Regions from separate parts of the Pseudomonas sp. G3-19 genome, predicted to be linked through region 2. Evidence: predicted binding sites of a transcription regulator. Region 2 holds the regulator's gene; each other region holds the start of a gene.
What was found. The regulator FliA, encoded in region 2, starts transcription of late flagellar genes. The targets are predictions, from matches to a motif close to CTAAAGTTTNNNNNNNNNNNGCCGNTAA.

Region 1 (4,134 bases), 1.2 Mb from region 2:
AACATCAAGACTTACCTCGACGTACTCGACCCGGAGTCGCAGACCACCGACGACATCACCGGGGTGATCACCCGCAACATCACCGAATGCACACACCTGCTCGCGGTGGTTTCAGAGAAAACCGCTCTGTCGTGGTGGGTGCCGTTCGAAATCGGCGAAGCGACCATCAGCAACCGCCGGATCTGCTCGTTCCGCACCGGGCCGGCAAAGCTGCCGGAGTATCTGGACAAGTGGCCGAAGCTGAGCACGGCCAGTGATCTGAATTTCTTCATCGATGCCTATCGTGAAGAAGTATCGAGCAAGCGCTCGATGACGCTGGATTCGAGCAACGAATCCTTCAGCGGCACCTATAAGCGCAACGCCGATCTTTTCCATGAACAACTGAAGAACCGGATTCGGCGCGGTTTCTGAGGCCAATCGACAGCCACAAAAAAGCCGACATCACTGTCGGCTTTTTTGTCGCTCACTGCTTCGGCGCAGGGGCCGGTGCAGCGGCTGGCGGAGCTGTTGGCGCTGGCGCCGCAGTCCCCGGCACTGCCGGTTTCGGTGCGGCGTCGTCGAACAGGTTCAAGCGTTCGCGCAACTCGTGCGCCGGCACCGGTTGCTGATCCGCCGGCAGCGCGTTCGGATCGACCGGCGTCGCCGGAGCGGCGCCGTTCTGACCTTCGGCGGCTGGCTTGGCCGCGTCGGCACCTTGCGAACCTTCGATGGCGGCCTGGGCCTTTTTGGTCAGGACCACGATGTCGATGCGGCGGTTGACCGGATTGAACGGGTTTTCCTTGTCGAACAGCGCCGACGAGGCATAACCGACAACCCGCGCCACCTGCGAATCCGGATAGCTCCCGGCCACCAGCGCACGCCGTGCAGCGTTGGCACGGTTGGCCGAGAGCTCCCAGTTGCCGAAATCGCCGGTGCCGATGTACGGCTTGGCGTCGGTGTGGCCGCTGATGCTGATCTTGTTCGGCACCGCTTTGATGGTGTCGGCCATGGCCAGCAGGATGTCTTCGAAGTACGGCTTCAGACGCGCGGAGCCCGAGTCGAACATCGGCCGGTTTTCCGCGTCCATGATCTGAATGCGCAAGCCGTTCGGGGTGATCTCGAACAGGATCTGATCCTTGAACTTCTGCAGCTGCGGGTTCTCGTCGACCTTGTTCTGCAGTTCTTGCAGCAACAGCTCCAGGCGCTCTTTCTCGACCTGCTCGGCCATGCCTTCGACCTGCTCGGTGTCGACCGTGACCTTGTCCGGTTGCGGCTGCGACTTCACCTCAGGGTTGAGGGTGTTTTCCGGCGCCAGGGTCGGCGTGCCGCCCAGATCAATGATGTACGGCGTGCCACTTTCGGAGAAGCCGACCGGGTCCTTGAAGTAACCGGCGATGGCGATCTTCTGCTCAGGCGTTGCGGTGGACAGCAGCCACAACACCAGGAAAAACGCCATCATCGCCGTGGCGAAGTCGGCGAAGGCGATTTTCCACGCCCCGCCGTGGTGCCCACCGGCTATGCGCTTGACGCGCTTGATGATTATCGGCTGATTATTTTCCATGGCTTAGCGACCGCGAACGGCTTGTTCCAGCTCGGCAAAGCTTGGACGGTGCGCCGGGTACAGAACCTTGCGCCCGAACTCCACGGCCAGCGATGGCGGCATACCGGAAGCCGACGCCACCAGCGAGGCCTTGATGGCTTCGTAGACGTTCAGTTCTTCCTTGGCATCGTGCGCCAGGGAATGCGCCAACGGCCCGAAGAAGCCGTAGGCCGCGAGAATACCGAAGAAGGTACCGACCAGTGCCGCACCCACGTGCAGACCGATGGACTTCTGATCGCCTTCACCCAGGGACGCCATGGTCACCACGATACCCAGTACCGCCGCGACGATACCGAAACCGGGCATGGCGTCGGCGATGCCGTTCACCGCATGGGACGGGTGCTCGAGGTCTTCCTTGAGGCTGTAGAGTTCCATGTCGAACAGGCCTTCCAGCTCATGCGGAGCCATGTTGCCGGAGGACATGATGCGCAGGTAATCGCAGATGAACGCGGTCATGCGTTCGTCTTTGAGCACGGCCGGGTACTTGGCGAAGATCGGGCTCGCGGCAGCGTCTTCGATGTCGCCTTCGATGGCCATCATGCCTTCGCGGCGGCTCTTGTTGAGGATCTCGTAGATCAGGCCGAGCACTTCCAGATAGAACGTGTGGCTGAAGCGCGAACTGAACATGCTCAGGGATTTCTTGAGCACGTGCATCGTCATGTAACCGGGGTTGGCCTGGAGGAATGCACCGAGGGCCGCACCACCGATGATCATCACCTCGAAGGGCTGGATCAGGGCGGCAATTTTGCCGTGGGAGAGCACGTATCCGCCGAGCACGCTCGCGAATACGACGATGATGCCGATAATTTTAGCCATAGGTAGAAAGTACTTATTTAAGTCGGGTTCAAGGTCATATTCGGAAGTTAAAAAATCTCTTCTTCTACTTATCGGCAAAACTGCGCCAGACTATAGCCAGTTCAGGCGAAAAGCCAATTTAGCCCATGCCGGGCGCGTCTACAGTCAGTGAAGATCTCGTCCAGACATGGCTAATGAAACGAACGTCCCACACGCAAAACCGACCACGCTCGAGGGCTGGGTCAAACTGCTCGATGGCGTGCGCCTGCCCGTGCCGCAAGAGGCGCACGACAAGGTTTGCCGGGCGATCCGCGACAACCGCAGCTCGTTGCGCGATATCGCCGACCTGATGCAGGACAGTCCGGCGCTGGCCTTGAGCATCATCCGTGAGGCAAATCGTCACACCCACGGCACCATGGCCGCTCCGGCGGAAAATCTCGAGGTGGCGATCAACCGTCTGGGCCTGGCGCGTACCGAAGAATTGCTCGCACGTCTGCCCGTCGAACCGCAGATGCAGATCCCCAAGGCCTTGCGCCAACTGCAGATGATCAGCCAGCACGCGACACAACAGGCCAACGGTTTTTTTGCCAGTCGCCTGGCGCGCCTGTGGCAGGACATTCACTGGGGCAGCCTGTTGTTTCTGTCGCCGTTATGGCCGCTGGCGCTGACGTTTCCCGAATTGCTCGAAGAGTGGGAGCTGCGGGTTATCCACAAGGGCGAATCGGCGCGCACGGTCGAGAAGCAATTGTTTGGCGTGCGCCTGCTGAAGATCGCCGAGGCGCTGGTGCAAGTCTGGCACCTGCCGATCTGGGTGCAGCAGGGTTATAAACTGCTGCTCAGCGAACAGCGCGAACTGGTGAAAGTTCTGCGCATCGCCCGCGACAGCGAACATCCGTTGCGCCAGCAGAATCGCCTCGACGACGATCCGACCCTGCGCCGCTGGCTCAACCAGCCGGCCAACACCGTGTTGCTGGCCAACGGCCTGGCGCTGTCGGCACAACAGGCCTGGGACAGTCCGCACAGCGAGCGCTGGCAGTACCTGACCAGCCTTTATCTGCAAATCTCGATGGACGAAGTGCAGCAGCAGTTGCACCAGCAAGCCGCCAACAGTGCGCGCCAGCATGCCATGCCCGATCTGTGGCACCCGGCCGTTTCATTATTATGGCCATGGGGCACCCATCGCTTGCCGGCCGGGATGCTGCCGGCGGCGGCGCCGAATGCCGAGGATCTGACTCAATGGCGCCGGCAATGCGCCGAACTGCTGGCCGAGCCAAGTCGCTTCACCAATGCCATGAGCCTGACCGTCGCCGCCCGTGATGCGCTGGTCGCCAGCGGCATGCGCCGGGTGATGATTCTGATGGCCGACCGCACGCAATCGAATCTGCGGGTGAACCAGACCTTCGGTTTGCCGAAGGAAGCCGCCGCGCTGAATTTTGTCGTCAGTCAGAGCAAAGTCTTGCAGCGCCTGCTCGCACAACAGGCACAGGTGCGGATCAACCCCGAGAACAACGCACAATTTTCCGCATTGTTGCCGCCGGGCCTGCGTGCGCTGTTCCGTGGCGAGCATCTGTTCCTGCGTTCGCTGGTCAATAACGGCCGGGTGATCATGATCGTCGTCGCCGACCAGGGCGGTGGGCCGTTCGCCGACATCAGCGTGCAGGCTTTCGGCAAAACCGCGCAGTGCATCGAAAAGGCCCTGCACAGCTTTAGCAGCCGTGGCCGATGAGGCTGCGCTACAATCCCCCCCTTTGTGCTCTGGA
Region 2 (4,134 bases):
TTCGGCTTCGGCCTTGACGGCGTTCAGCGAATCCAGCAGCTGTTCAAATTCGTTATCGGTGATGTCGCCGGAATCGCCTTCGACGACCAGTTCTTCGATCATCTCGGCCACTGGCGAAGCCGGGGCTTCGTCGGCCGTTTGCGGCTCGGCCAGACGCGCCAGGGCGGCCAGCAGTTCCGGGGTTGCAGCAGTGATCGGTGCACGTTCACGGACTTCGCTGAACATGCTGTTCACCGCGTCCAGTGCTTCAAGCACCACGTCCATCAGTTCTGCATCAACGCGCCGCTCACCCTTGCGCAGGATGTCGAACACGTTTTCGGCGATGTGACAGCACTCCACCAGCTCGTTGAGCTGAAGGAAGCCGGCGCCCCCTTTTACAGTGTGGAAACCGCGAAAAATTGCGTTGAGCAGATCTGCGTCATCCGGGCGGCTTTCCAGCTCGACCAGTTGCTCGGACAGTTGCTCAAGAATCTCGCCGGCCTCAACCAGGAAATCCTGAAGGATCTCTTCATCGGCGCCGAAGCTCATTAATGGGGTGCTCCTACAGGTCTAAAAACCCAAAAAACCTAAAATTCCAAAACTCTAGAATCCGAGGCTGGATAACAAATCGTCCACATCGTCCTGACCGGACACAACGTCTTCTCGTTTATCGGCATGAATCTGCGGACCTTCACCCTGCGAGAGATGTTTTTGTGGATCTTTTTCTGCAAGCATCGCGGCACGGTCGTGTTCGATGCCCGCAAAGCGGTCAACCTGACTGGCCATGAGGACGAGTTTGAGCAAATTGCTTTCGACTTCGGTGACCAGTTGGGTCACACGCTTGATCACTTGACCGGTGAGGTCCTGGTAATCCTGAGCCAGCAGGATGTCGTTGAGGTTGCTCGACACCGCACGGTTGTCCGTGCTGCTGCGTGACAGAAAACCGTCGACCCGGCGCGCCAGTTCGCGGAACTCTTCAGCTCCGACTTCACGACGCATGAAGCGGCCCCAATCGGTGCTCAGCGCCTGGGCTTCTTCAGCCAGGCCATTGACCACCGGGGTGGCGCTTTCCACCAGATCCATGGTGCGGTTGGCCGCGGCTTCGGTCAGCTTGACCACATAGCCCAGGCGTTCGGTGGCGTCGGTGATTTGCGACACTTCCTCGGCCTGCGGCATGTGCGGATCGATCTGGAAATTGACGATCGCACTGTGCAGTTCGCGTGTGAGCTTGCCCACTTCCTGATACAGGCCGCGGTCACGGGTCTGATTGAGCTCATGGATCAGTTGCACAGCGTCGCCGAACCTGCCTTTTTCAAGGCTCTCGACCAGTTCGACCGCGTGTTTTTTCAGGGTCGACTCGAAATCGCCCTGTGAAGATTCGTTATGCTCCATAGCTCCCCCGCGCGTCATCAGCCGATGCGTTCGAAAATCTTCTCGATTTTGTCTTTCAACGCCTGAGCCGTGAAAGGTTTGACCACGTAGCCGTTCACACCGGCCTGAGCGGCCTCGATGATTTGCTCGCGCTTGGCTTCAGCGGTCACCATCAGCACCGGCAGGTGCTTGAGTTTTTCATCGGCACGCACGTGGCGCAGCAAGTCGATACCGGTCATGCCCGGCATGTTCCAGTCCGTTACCAGAAAGTCGATGCTGCCGCTGTTGAGTACCGGAATGGCGGTAGTGCCATCGTCGGCCTCGACGGTGTTGGTGAACCCGAGATCGCGCAGCAGGTTCTTGATGATCCGCCGCATCGTTGAGAAGTCATCAACGATGAGGATTTTCATGTCTTTGTTCAATTCGACCTCCAAGCAGTCTTAAACGCGCCCAGCACCTGGACGCGCCACTTCAATCAATCGGCGCAGCACTCGAAGACTGTCTGGAGCACAACAGAGCAAGACCGGTGCCGTTCTCACCGCACCAGCCTCGTTCGCAGTGTCCCCACACTGCCTTCAGCGCGCTCGCCACTCCCCCAAACGCCCCCGCAAACGGGCCGCGCACTGGCTGTGTAACTGGCTGACCCGCGATTCACTGACGCCAAGGACTTCACCGATCTCCTTGAGGTTCAGCTCTTCGTCGTAGTACAGCGCCAACACCAGTCGCTCACGCTCCGGCAAATTGGCAATCGCGTCCGCCAGCGCCGCCTGAAAGCGTTCATCTTCCAGATCGCGTGACGGCTCAAGATGAGCACTGGCGCCATCCTCGTGCAGCCCTTCGTGTTCGCCGTCCTGCAACAGATCGTCGAAACTGAACAGCCGGCTGCCCAGGGTGTCATTCAAAATCCCGTAGTAATCGTCGAGACTCAATTGGAGTTCGGCCGCAACCTCGTGATCTTTAGCGTCACGGCCGGTTTTAGCTTCAATTGAGCGAATGGCATCGCTGACCATACGGGTATTGCGGTGAACCGAGCGCGGTGCCCAATCCCCTTTGCGCACTTCATCGAGCATCGCGCCGCGGATCCGGATGCCCGCGTACGTTTCGAAACTGGCGCCTTTGCTGGCGTCATATTTGGTTGAGACTTCGAGCAGGCCGATCATCCCGGCCTGAATCAGGTCTTCAACCTGCACACTCGCCGGCAAGCGCGCCAGCAAGTGATAGGCAATGCGCTTGACCAGTGGCGCGTAACGCTCGATCAACTCGTACTGCGCGTCACGTGCCGACTTCTTGTAGTAGTTCATACCGCTCGCGGTCATAACACAGGCCCTGCTGTTTGCTGCACGAGGCGCTCGACGAAAAACTCAAGGTGGCCGCGCGGGTTGGCAGGCAGCGGCCAGGTATCGACCTTCTGCGCGATCGCCTTGAACGCCAGCGCGCACTTGGAACGCGGAAAGGCTTCATAGACCGCTCGCTGCTTCTGCACTGCCTTGCGCACGCTTTCGTCGTACGGCACGGCGCCGACGTATTGTAAGGCGACGTCGAGGAAGCGATCCGTGACCTTGGTCAACTTGGCGAACAGGTTGCGCCCTTCCTGCGGGCTCTGCGCCATGTTGGCCAGCACGCGGAAGCGGTTCATGCCGTAGTCGCGGTTGAGCAGTTTGATCAGCGCGTAGGCGTCGGTGATCGAGGTCGGCTCGTCGCAGACCACCAGCAACACTTCCTGCGCGGCGCGGACAAAACTGACTACCGAGTCACCAATACCTGCAGCGGTGTCGATCACCAGCACATCGAGGTTGTCGCCGATGTCGCTGAAGGCCTGAATCAGACCGGCATGTTGCGCCGGGCTCAGGTGCACCATGCTTTGGGTGCCGGAAGCGGCCGGCACGATGCGGATCCCGCCGGGGCCCTGCAACAGCACGTCGCGCAGCTCACAGCGGCCTTCGATCACATCGGCCAGAGTACGTTTGGGGGTCAGTCCCAGCAGAACGTCGACGTTCGCCAGCCCCAGATCGGCGTCCAGCAGCATGACCCGACGGCCAAGCTCTGCCAGCGCCAGAGACAAGTTCACTGACACGTTAGTCTTGCCGACGCCACCTTTGCCGCCGGTCACCGCGATCACCTGTACGGGATGCATGCTGCCCATGTTATTTCTTTACCTTGTCTTGCATAGACGGAGGCCACATTACTGGCTGCGCGTTCTCAACCGGAACAATGCATGGCAGACCATCGATGTAGGTACAAAAACGGTTCATTACCTCAGCCAACCTGCTTGGTCGGGCTGTGGTAGATATCAGCGAACATGTCAGCCATGGCTTCTTCGCTGGGTTCTTCCTGCATTTGCACGCTGACGGCGCGGCTGACCAGTTGATGACGGCGCGGCAGATGCAGATCATCCGGAATCCGTGGGCCATCGGTCAGGTACGCGACCGGCAGTTCATGACTGATCGCCAGGCTCAACACTTCGCCAAGGCTGGCCGTCTCATCCAGTTTAGTCAGGATGCAGCCGGCAAGCCCGCAACGCTTGTAACTGTGATAAGCGGCGGTTAGAACCTGTTTCTGGCTGGTGGTTGCCAGCACCAGATAATTTTTTGAACGGATGCCACGCCCGGCCAGACTTTCCAGCTGCATGCGCAAGGCCGGATCGCTGGCCTGCAAGCCGGCGGTATCGATCAGCACCACGCGCTTGCGCAGCAGCGGGTCGAGCGCCTGCACCAGCGACTGGCCCGGATCGACGTGGGTCACCGGCACATTGAGAATCCGCCCCAGCGTCTTCAGTTGTTCCTG
Region 3 (4,134 bases), 3.4 Mb from region 2:
GAGCATCGGCCCGCTGCTGGCAGGTGTGCTGATGAAGCTGTTTGGCAGTCAGAGTCTGTACGCGTTTTTCAGTTTCTTCGCGCTGGTGCTGGTGTGGCGCATTCGCCCGAAAGCGGTGACCAATCTGCATCAGGTCGACGACGCGCCGCTGCACCACGTGGCGATGCCTGACAGCATGTCCAGCTCGCCGTTGGTGGCAGCACTCGATCCGCGAGTGGATGAGCAGGTGGTGCAGGAGCAGATGCAGACCACGGTTACGCCAGAACCGGAGCCGGAACCCGAAGTGCAGTCTGAAGCGGCGGTGGAAGCTGATCCGGCTGATGAGGGGGATAAACCGACGCCGGACATCAGTGGTGCCAGACCCTGAATCGGGTGAGGGTAAGGCTGTTCAAAGAATGATGCTTTAACTGTGGTGAGGGGATTTATCCCCGACCGGCTGCGAAGCAGTCGCAAAATCAACGCATGCGAAGTATCTGATACTGCGCATCGGCAGGTTTTGGGGGCGCTACGCGACCCATCGGGGATAAATCCCCTCGCCACAGGGATCTCCAGGCCAGGACGGGACAATGGAAATAGAAAAGGGCAGTCCCGCGAGGGGCTGCCCTTTCTATTTGCCTGTACGAATCACAGATCGTCTTTATCGAACCGGCGTGCTTCACGCTGCAACTGATAGACGAAGCGTTCGACGTTGCGCGCCGCCTGGCCGCTGATGTTGTGGAAACGCAGACCAGCGAAGGTGATGTTGAGCTTTTCTTCGAAGTGCAGATAACGCAGTTCGACCGAGATCGGTTGATTGCCAAACAGCGGGGTGGCGATCATGCGGTCGTAGACCTGGCCCAGTTGCAGGCGGTCGGTGATGTCGCCTTCAAAGCGCAGCTTGCAACCGGTGGCGGAAATATCCAGCAGTTTGCCGTTGATCGGCGCTTTGAGCTTTTCGCCGCCGAGTTCGACGCTGACCAGGTCAGTCAGCTTCAGGGCTGCACGAAAGGCGTTGCGGCGCTGGTGGTAAACCACCTCGGTCGGCAGGTCACCGGTGTAGAAGCGATCGCCCTCGGACTCTTCAATGTTCAGCGTACCGGTGCATTCCCAGGCGATGCGCACGCCCTCGTGGAAGCCTTCGACCTTGAACGGTTCGCCCGCCTGCAGAAAGCGCTCGCCATCGCGCGGGATCATCTCGTCCAGGGCAATCGTCGCGGTATCGCGGTCGACCTTGATCAGGTAGCTCTGAAAGCGCTGGCTGCGCTCGTGGAACGTGATGATCAGCGGATCGTGGCTTTCTTGCAGCTGGCGCAGGTTGCTGGAGATTTCCAGGGGCGTGGTCAGCACCTTTGGTGGCTGCGGACTATCATCCGCGCTTAGGGCGTTTGGCACGTTTTCTCAATCTCCAGACAAAATTTGACTACGACTAGCCAGCATTTTGCCAGCATGTTTCGCGGGTTGATAGTGCAGGCACATCGAATGGCTCACGCCTGGCTGAGCGTACGCGGCTTGGTGGGTTTGGCGAAAGTGCCCGAGGCGTCATACAACGCTGGCGGCTCGCCCCCGGTGAGGATTTTCAGCTGATTGGCCGTGGCGGCCTGCTGAATCTGGATCGACTGGCCGTTCTTGACGTTCGCCGCCTGGCACTGGGCAATCAGGTCGGTCAACACGTCGCTCTGGGCCAGCAACTGGTCGCCAATGCTCGAGTGGCTGGCCAGTTGCTCCAGGCCCTGACGGTCGAGCGGCAGGTTGAGGCTGGCGAGGATTTCGCTGCGCTTGCGGCCATGCTGTTCAAGCAAAATGATCAATGCCTGTTTGCGCGCCAGAATGTCTTCGAGCAAAGGCATGTCGCGACCGTGCAAAGCGAGGGACTCGGTTTGCAGCAACTCCAGCAATTGTTGAGCTGGAGCAAAGTCGTCGGTGATCAGTTGCAATAAATTAGTGTCGTGCATGGCTGGCCTTGGGTTTTAAGCGTCCAAAAGCCTGGCGCCGGCAAAAGCCTAGCGCTGGGCTTCGAAGTTGAGCAGTTTGCTGGCTACACGGTTGCTGTCGACTTTATAGCTGCCATCGGCAATCGCTGCTTTCAACTCGGCCACCCGGGCTTTGTCGACGGCAGGCTGATCGCGCAGCTTGTCAGTGACCTTCTGCAACTGTTGAGCCTCATTGCTGAGGTGTACCGATTCCCCGCTTTTTGCGGTACTGGCCGTTTCGGCCTGGGTATTCAGCGGCGCGGAGGTGCCGGATTCGGCGGTTTCCTTGGCGTTGCTGGTACGTGTACTGCCCGTAAGTGACGAGGAGCTGTTCAAACGGCTGAAATCGATGACCATGTTAAAAACCTCTGGGAATTTGGACGCTTGCCATGTTCTCGGCCATTCCCTGGAAAACTTTAGGCTCACTTTGCAATGAGCTGCATGTGCCGAAGCGTGTTCTGCTGCGGCACAGTTTAGGGAAGCATCGAGGCCGGCGCCAGTTTTCTGCCTGAGCGTTTTACATGGCCACTTCCACCTGGCCCGGCGCGATGACCTGCGCCTTGATCACCCGGTTGGAATTGAGGTTTTTCACCCGGATCTGTTCTTTCAAACCGCCATTGGCCAGGGCTTCGCCGGGCATGCGCACAGCGAGCGTACCGCTGCGGGCGATGATGACCACCTGATCACCCTTGCGCACCACTTCAGCCTGTTCCAGATGCACCAGGGTAATCACCTGATCGGCGACCGTTGGTCGGGTCAATTTCTGCCCGATGGCTTCATCCACCGACGTCAGGAAACCCTGATTGATCTGGCTGATGTCGCGTTCACGCAAGGTCACATCCTGCGGCTCGATAATTCCGGCGCGTTTCAGCGGGCGGGTGGTGGTGACAATCTCGCGAAACAGGCGGACTTGAGCGGGCACGAACACCGTCCACGGCGAGCTTCCCTCGCACCGGACCTTGACCGTTACCCGGCCCAGCGGACGGGCCGGACTCTCCAGCGACGCTGTCAATTCCTTGTCGCACATAGGCATGCGCATACGCGGGTCGAGCTGGTTGACCTCGATTTCGTAGCGGCCTTCCGTTTGACTGGTAGCCAGATAGTCTTCTACGGTGAACTCAAGAAAGCCTTGGGTGACGCCGATAAGCATGTCAGGCAAGGTAACCGTATCAGCACCGGCAGGGCTGCCAGCGAAGAAGAAGCAGACGGCAGACACCGCGCACAGCGCTTTGCGGGTGCGGGAGGTCAGGCGTCGGAAAAATGTCGTTTGAGCGTTCATACGAGTTAAAAAGCAAGCGCCGTGCCGTTTAGCAATGAATGTGCGTCGCAACAACACTTGGCGTTGGTGTAGGAGTCTGGGCATGGCTGGTGTAATGGATTCGGTGAACCAGCGCACGCAACTGGTAGGGCAGAATCGCCTGGAGCTGTTGTTGTTCCGTCTTGACGGTCAGCAGCTCTACGGCATCAACGTGTTCAAGGTGCGGGAAGTGCTGCAATGCCCGTCGCTGACGTTGATGCCCAAGTCCAGTCCTGTCGTGTGCGGGGTGGCGAATATCCGGGGGGCGACCATTCCGATCCTTGATCTGGCAATGGCGACCGGTTCCGGGGCGTTGAAAGACAAGAACAGTCCGTTCGTGATCATCACGGAGTACAACACCAAGACCCAGGGTTTCCTGGTTCGCTCGGTGGAGCGCATCGTCAACATGAACTGGGAAGAGATCCATCCGCCGCCCAAGGGCACGGGGCGCGATCACTACCTGACGGCTGTGACTCGGGTCGACAATCAGTTAGTCGAAATCATCGATGTCGAGAAGGTGCTGGCGGAAGTGGCGCCGACGCCCGAGGCGATTTCGGTCGGTGTGGTCGATGTTGAGACCCAGAGCAAGGCGTTGTCGCTGCGGGTGCTGACGGTCGATGACTCGTCGGTGGCGCGCAAGCAGGTCACGCGTTGCCTGCAGACGATCGGGGTTGAAGTGGTGGCGCTGAACGACGGCAAGCAGGCGCTGGATTACCTGCGCAAGCTGGTCGAAGAGGGCAAGAAGCCGGAAGAAGAGTTCCTGATGATGATTTCCGACATCGAGATGCCGGAGATGGACGGGTACACCCTGACGGCGGAGATCCGCAGCGACCCGCGCATGCAAAAGCTTCATATCATCCTGCATACTTCGTTGTCGGGGGTATTCAA

Region 1: a site for FliA is predicted at 2,464-2,491, ahead of motA (flagellar motor stator protein MotA). Genes of this name have one in related genera too.
Region 3: a site for FliA is predicted at 2,342-2,369, ahead of flgM (flagellar biosynthesis anti-sigma factor FlgM). Genes of this name have one in related genera too.

The regions. Positions count from the first base shown of each region.
Region 1 covers NZ_JBMPIQ010000003.1:4,822,359-4,826,492, reverse strand. Annotated here, with positions in the region: gene ACOYXI_RS22040 (toll/interleukin-1 receptor domain-containing protein) at 1-411, shown strand, start outside; gene motB (flagellar motor protein MotB) at 464-1,540, opposite strand; gene motA (flagellar motor stator protein MotA) at 1,544-2,395, opposite strand; gene ACOYXI_RS22025 (HDOD domain-containing protein) at 2,562-4,100, shown strand.
Region 2 covers NZ_JBMPIQ010000003.1:5,993,334-5,997,467, reverse strand. Annotated here, with positions in the region: gene ACOYXI_RS27335 (chemotaxis protein CheA) at 1-528, opposite strand, end outside; gene ACOYXI_RS27330 (protein phosphatase CheZ) at 583-1,371, opposite strand; gene ACOYXI_RS27325 (chemotaxis response regulator CheY) at 1,389-1,760, opposite strand; gene fliA (RNA polymerase sigma factor FliA) at 1,926-2,666, opposite strand; gene fleN (flagellar synthesis regulator FleN) at 2,663-3,493, opposite strand; gene flhF (flagellar biosynthesis protein FlhF) at 3,607-4,134, opposite strand, start outside.
Region 3 covers NZ_JBMPIQ010000003.1:2,592,057-2,596,190, reverse strand. Annotated here, with positions in the region: gene ACOYXI_RS11970 (MFS transporter) at 1-367, shown strand, start outside; gene ACOYXI_RS11965 (flagellar brake protein) at 625-1,371, opposite strand; gene ACOYXI_RS11960 (flagella synthesis protein FlgN) at 1,464-1,931, opposite strand; gene flgM (flagellar biosynthesis anti-sigma factor FlgM) at 1,980-2,306, opposite strand; gene flgA (flagellar basal body P-ring formation chaperone FlgA) at 2,467-3,228, opposite strand; gene ACOYXI_RS11945 (chemotaxis protein CheV) at 3,311-4,134, shown strand, end outside.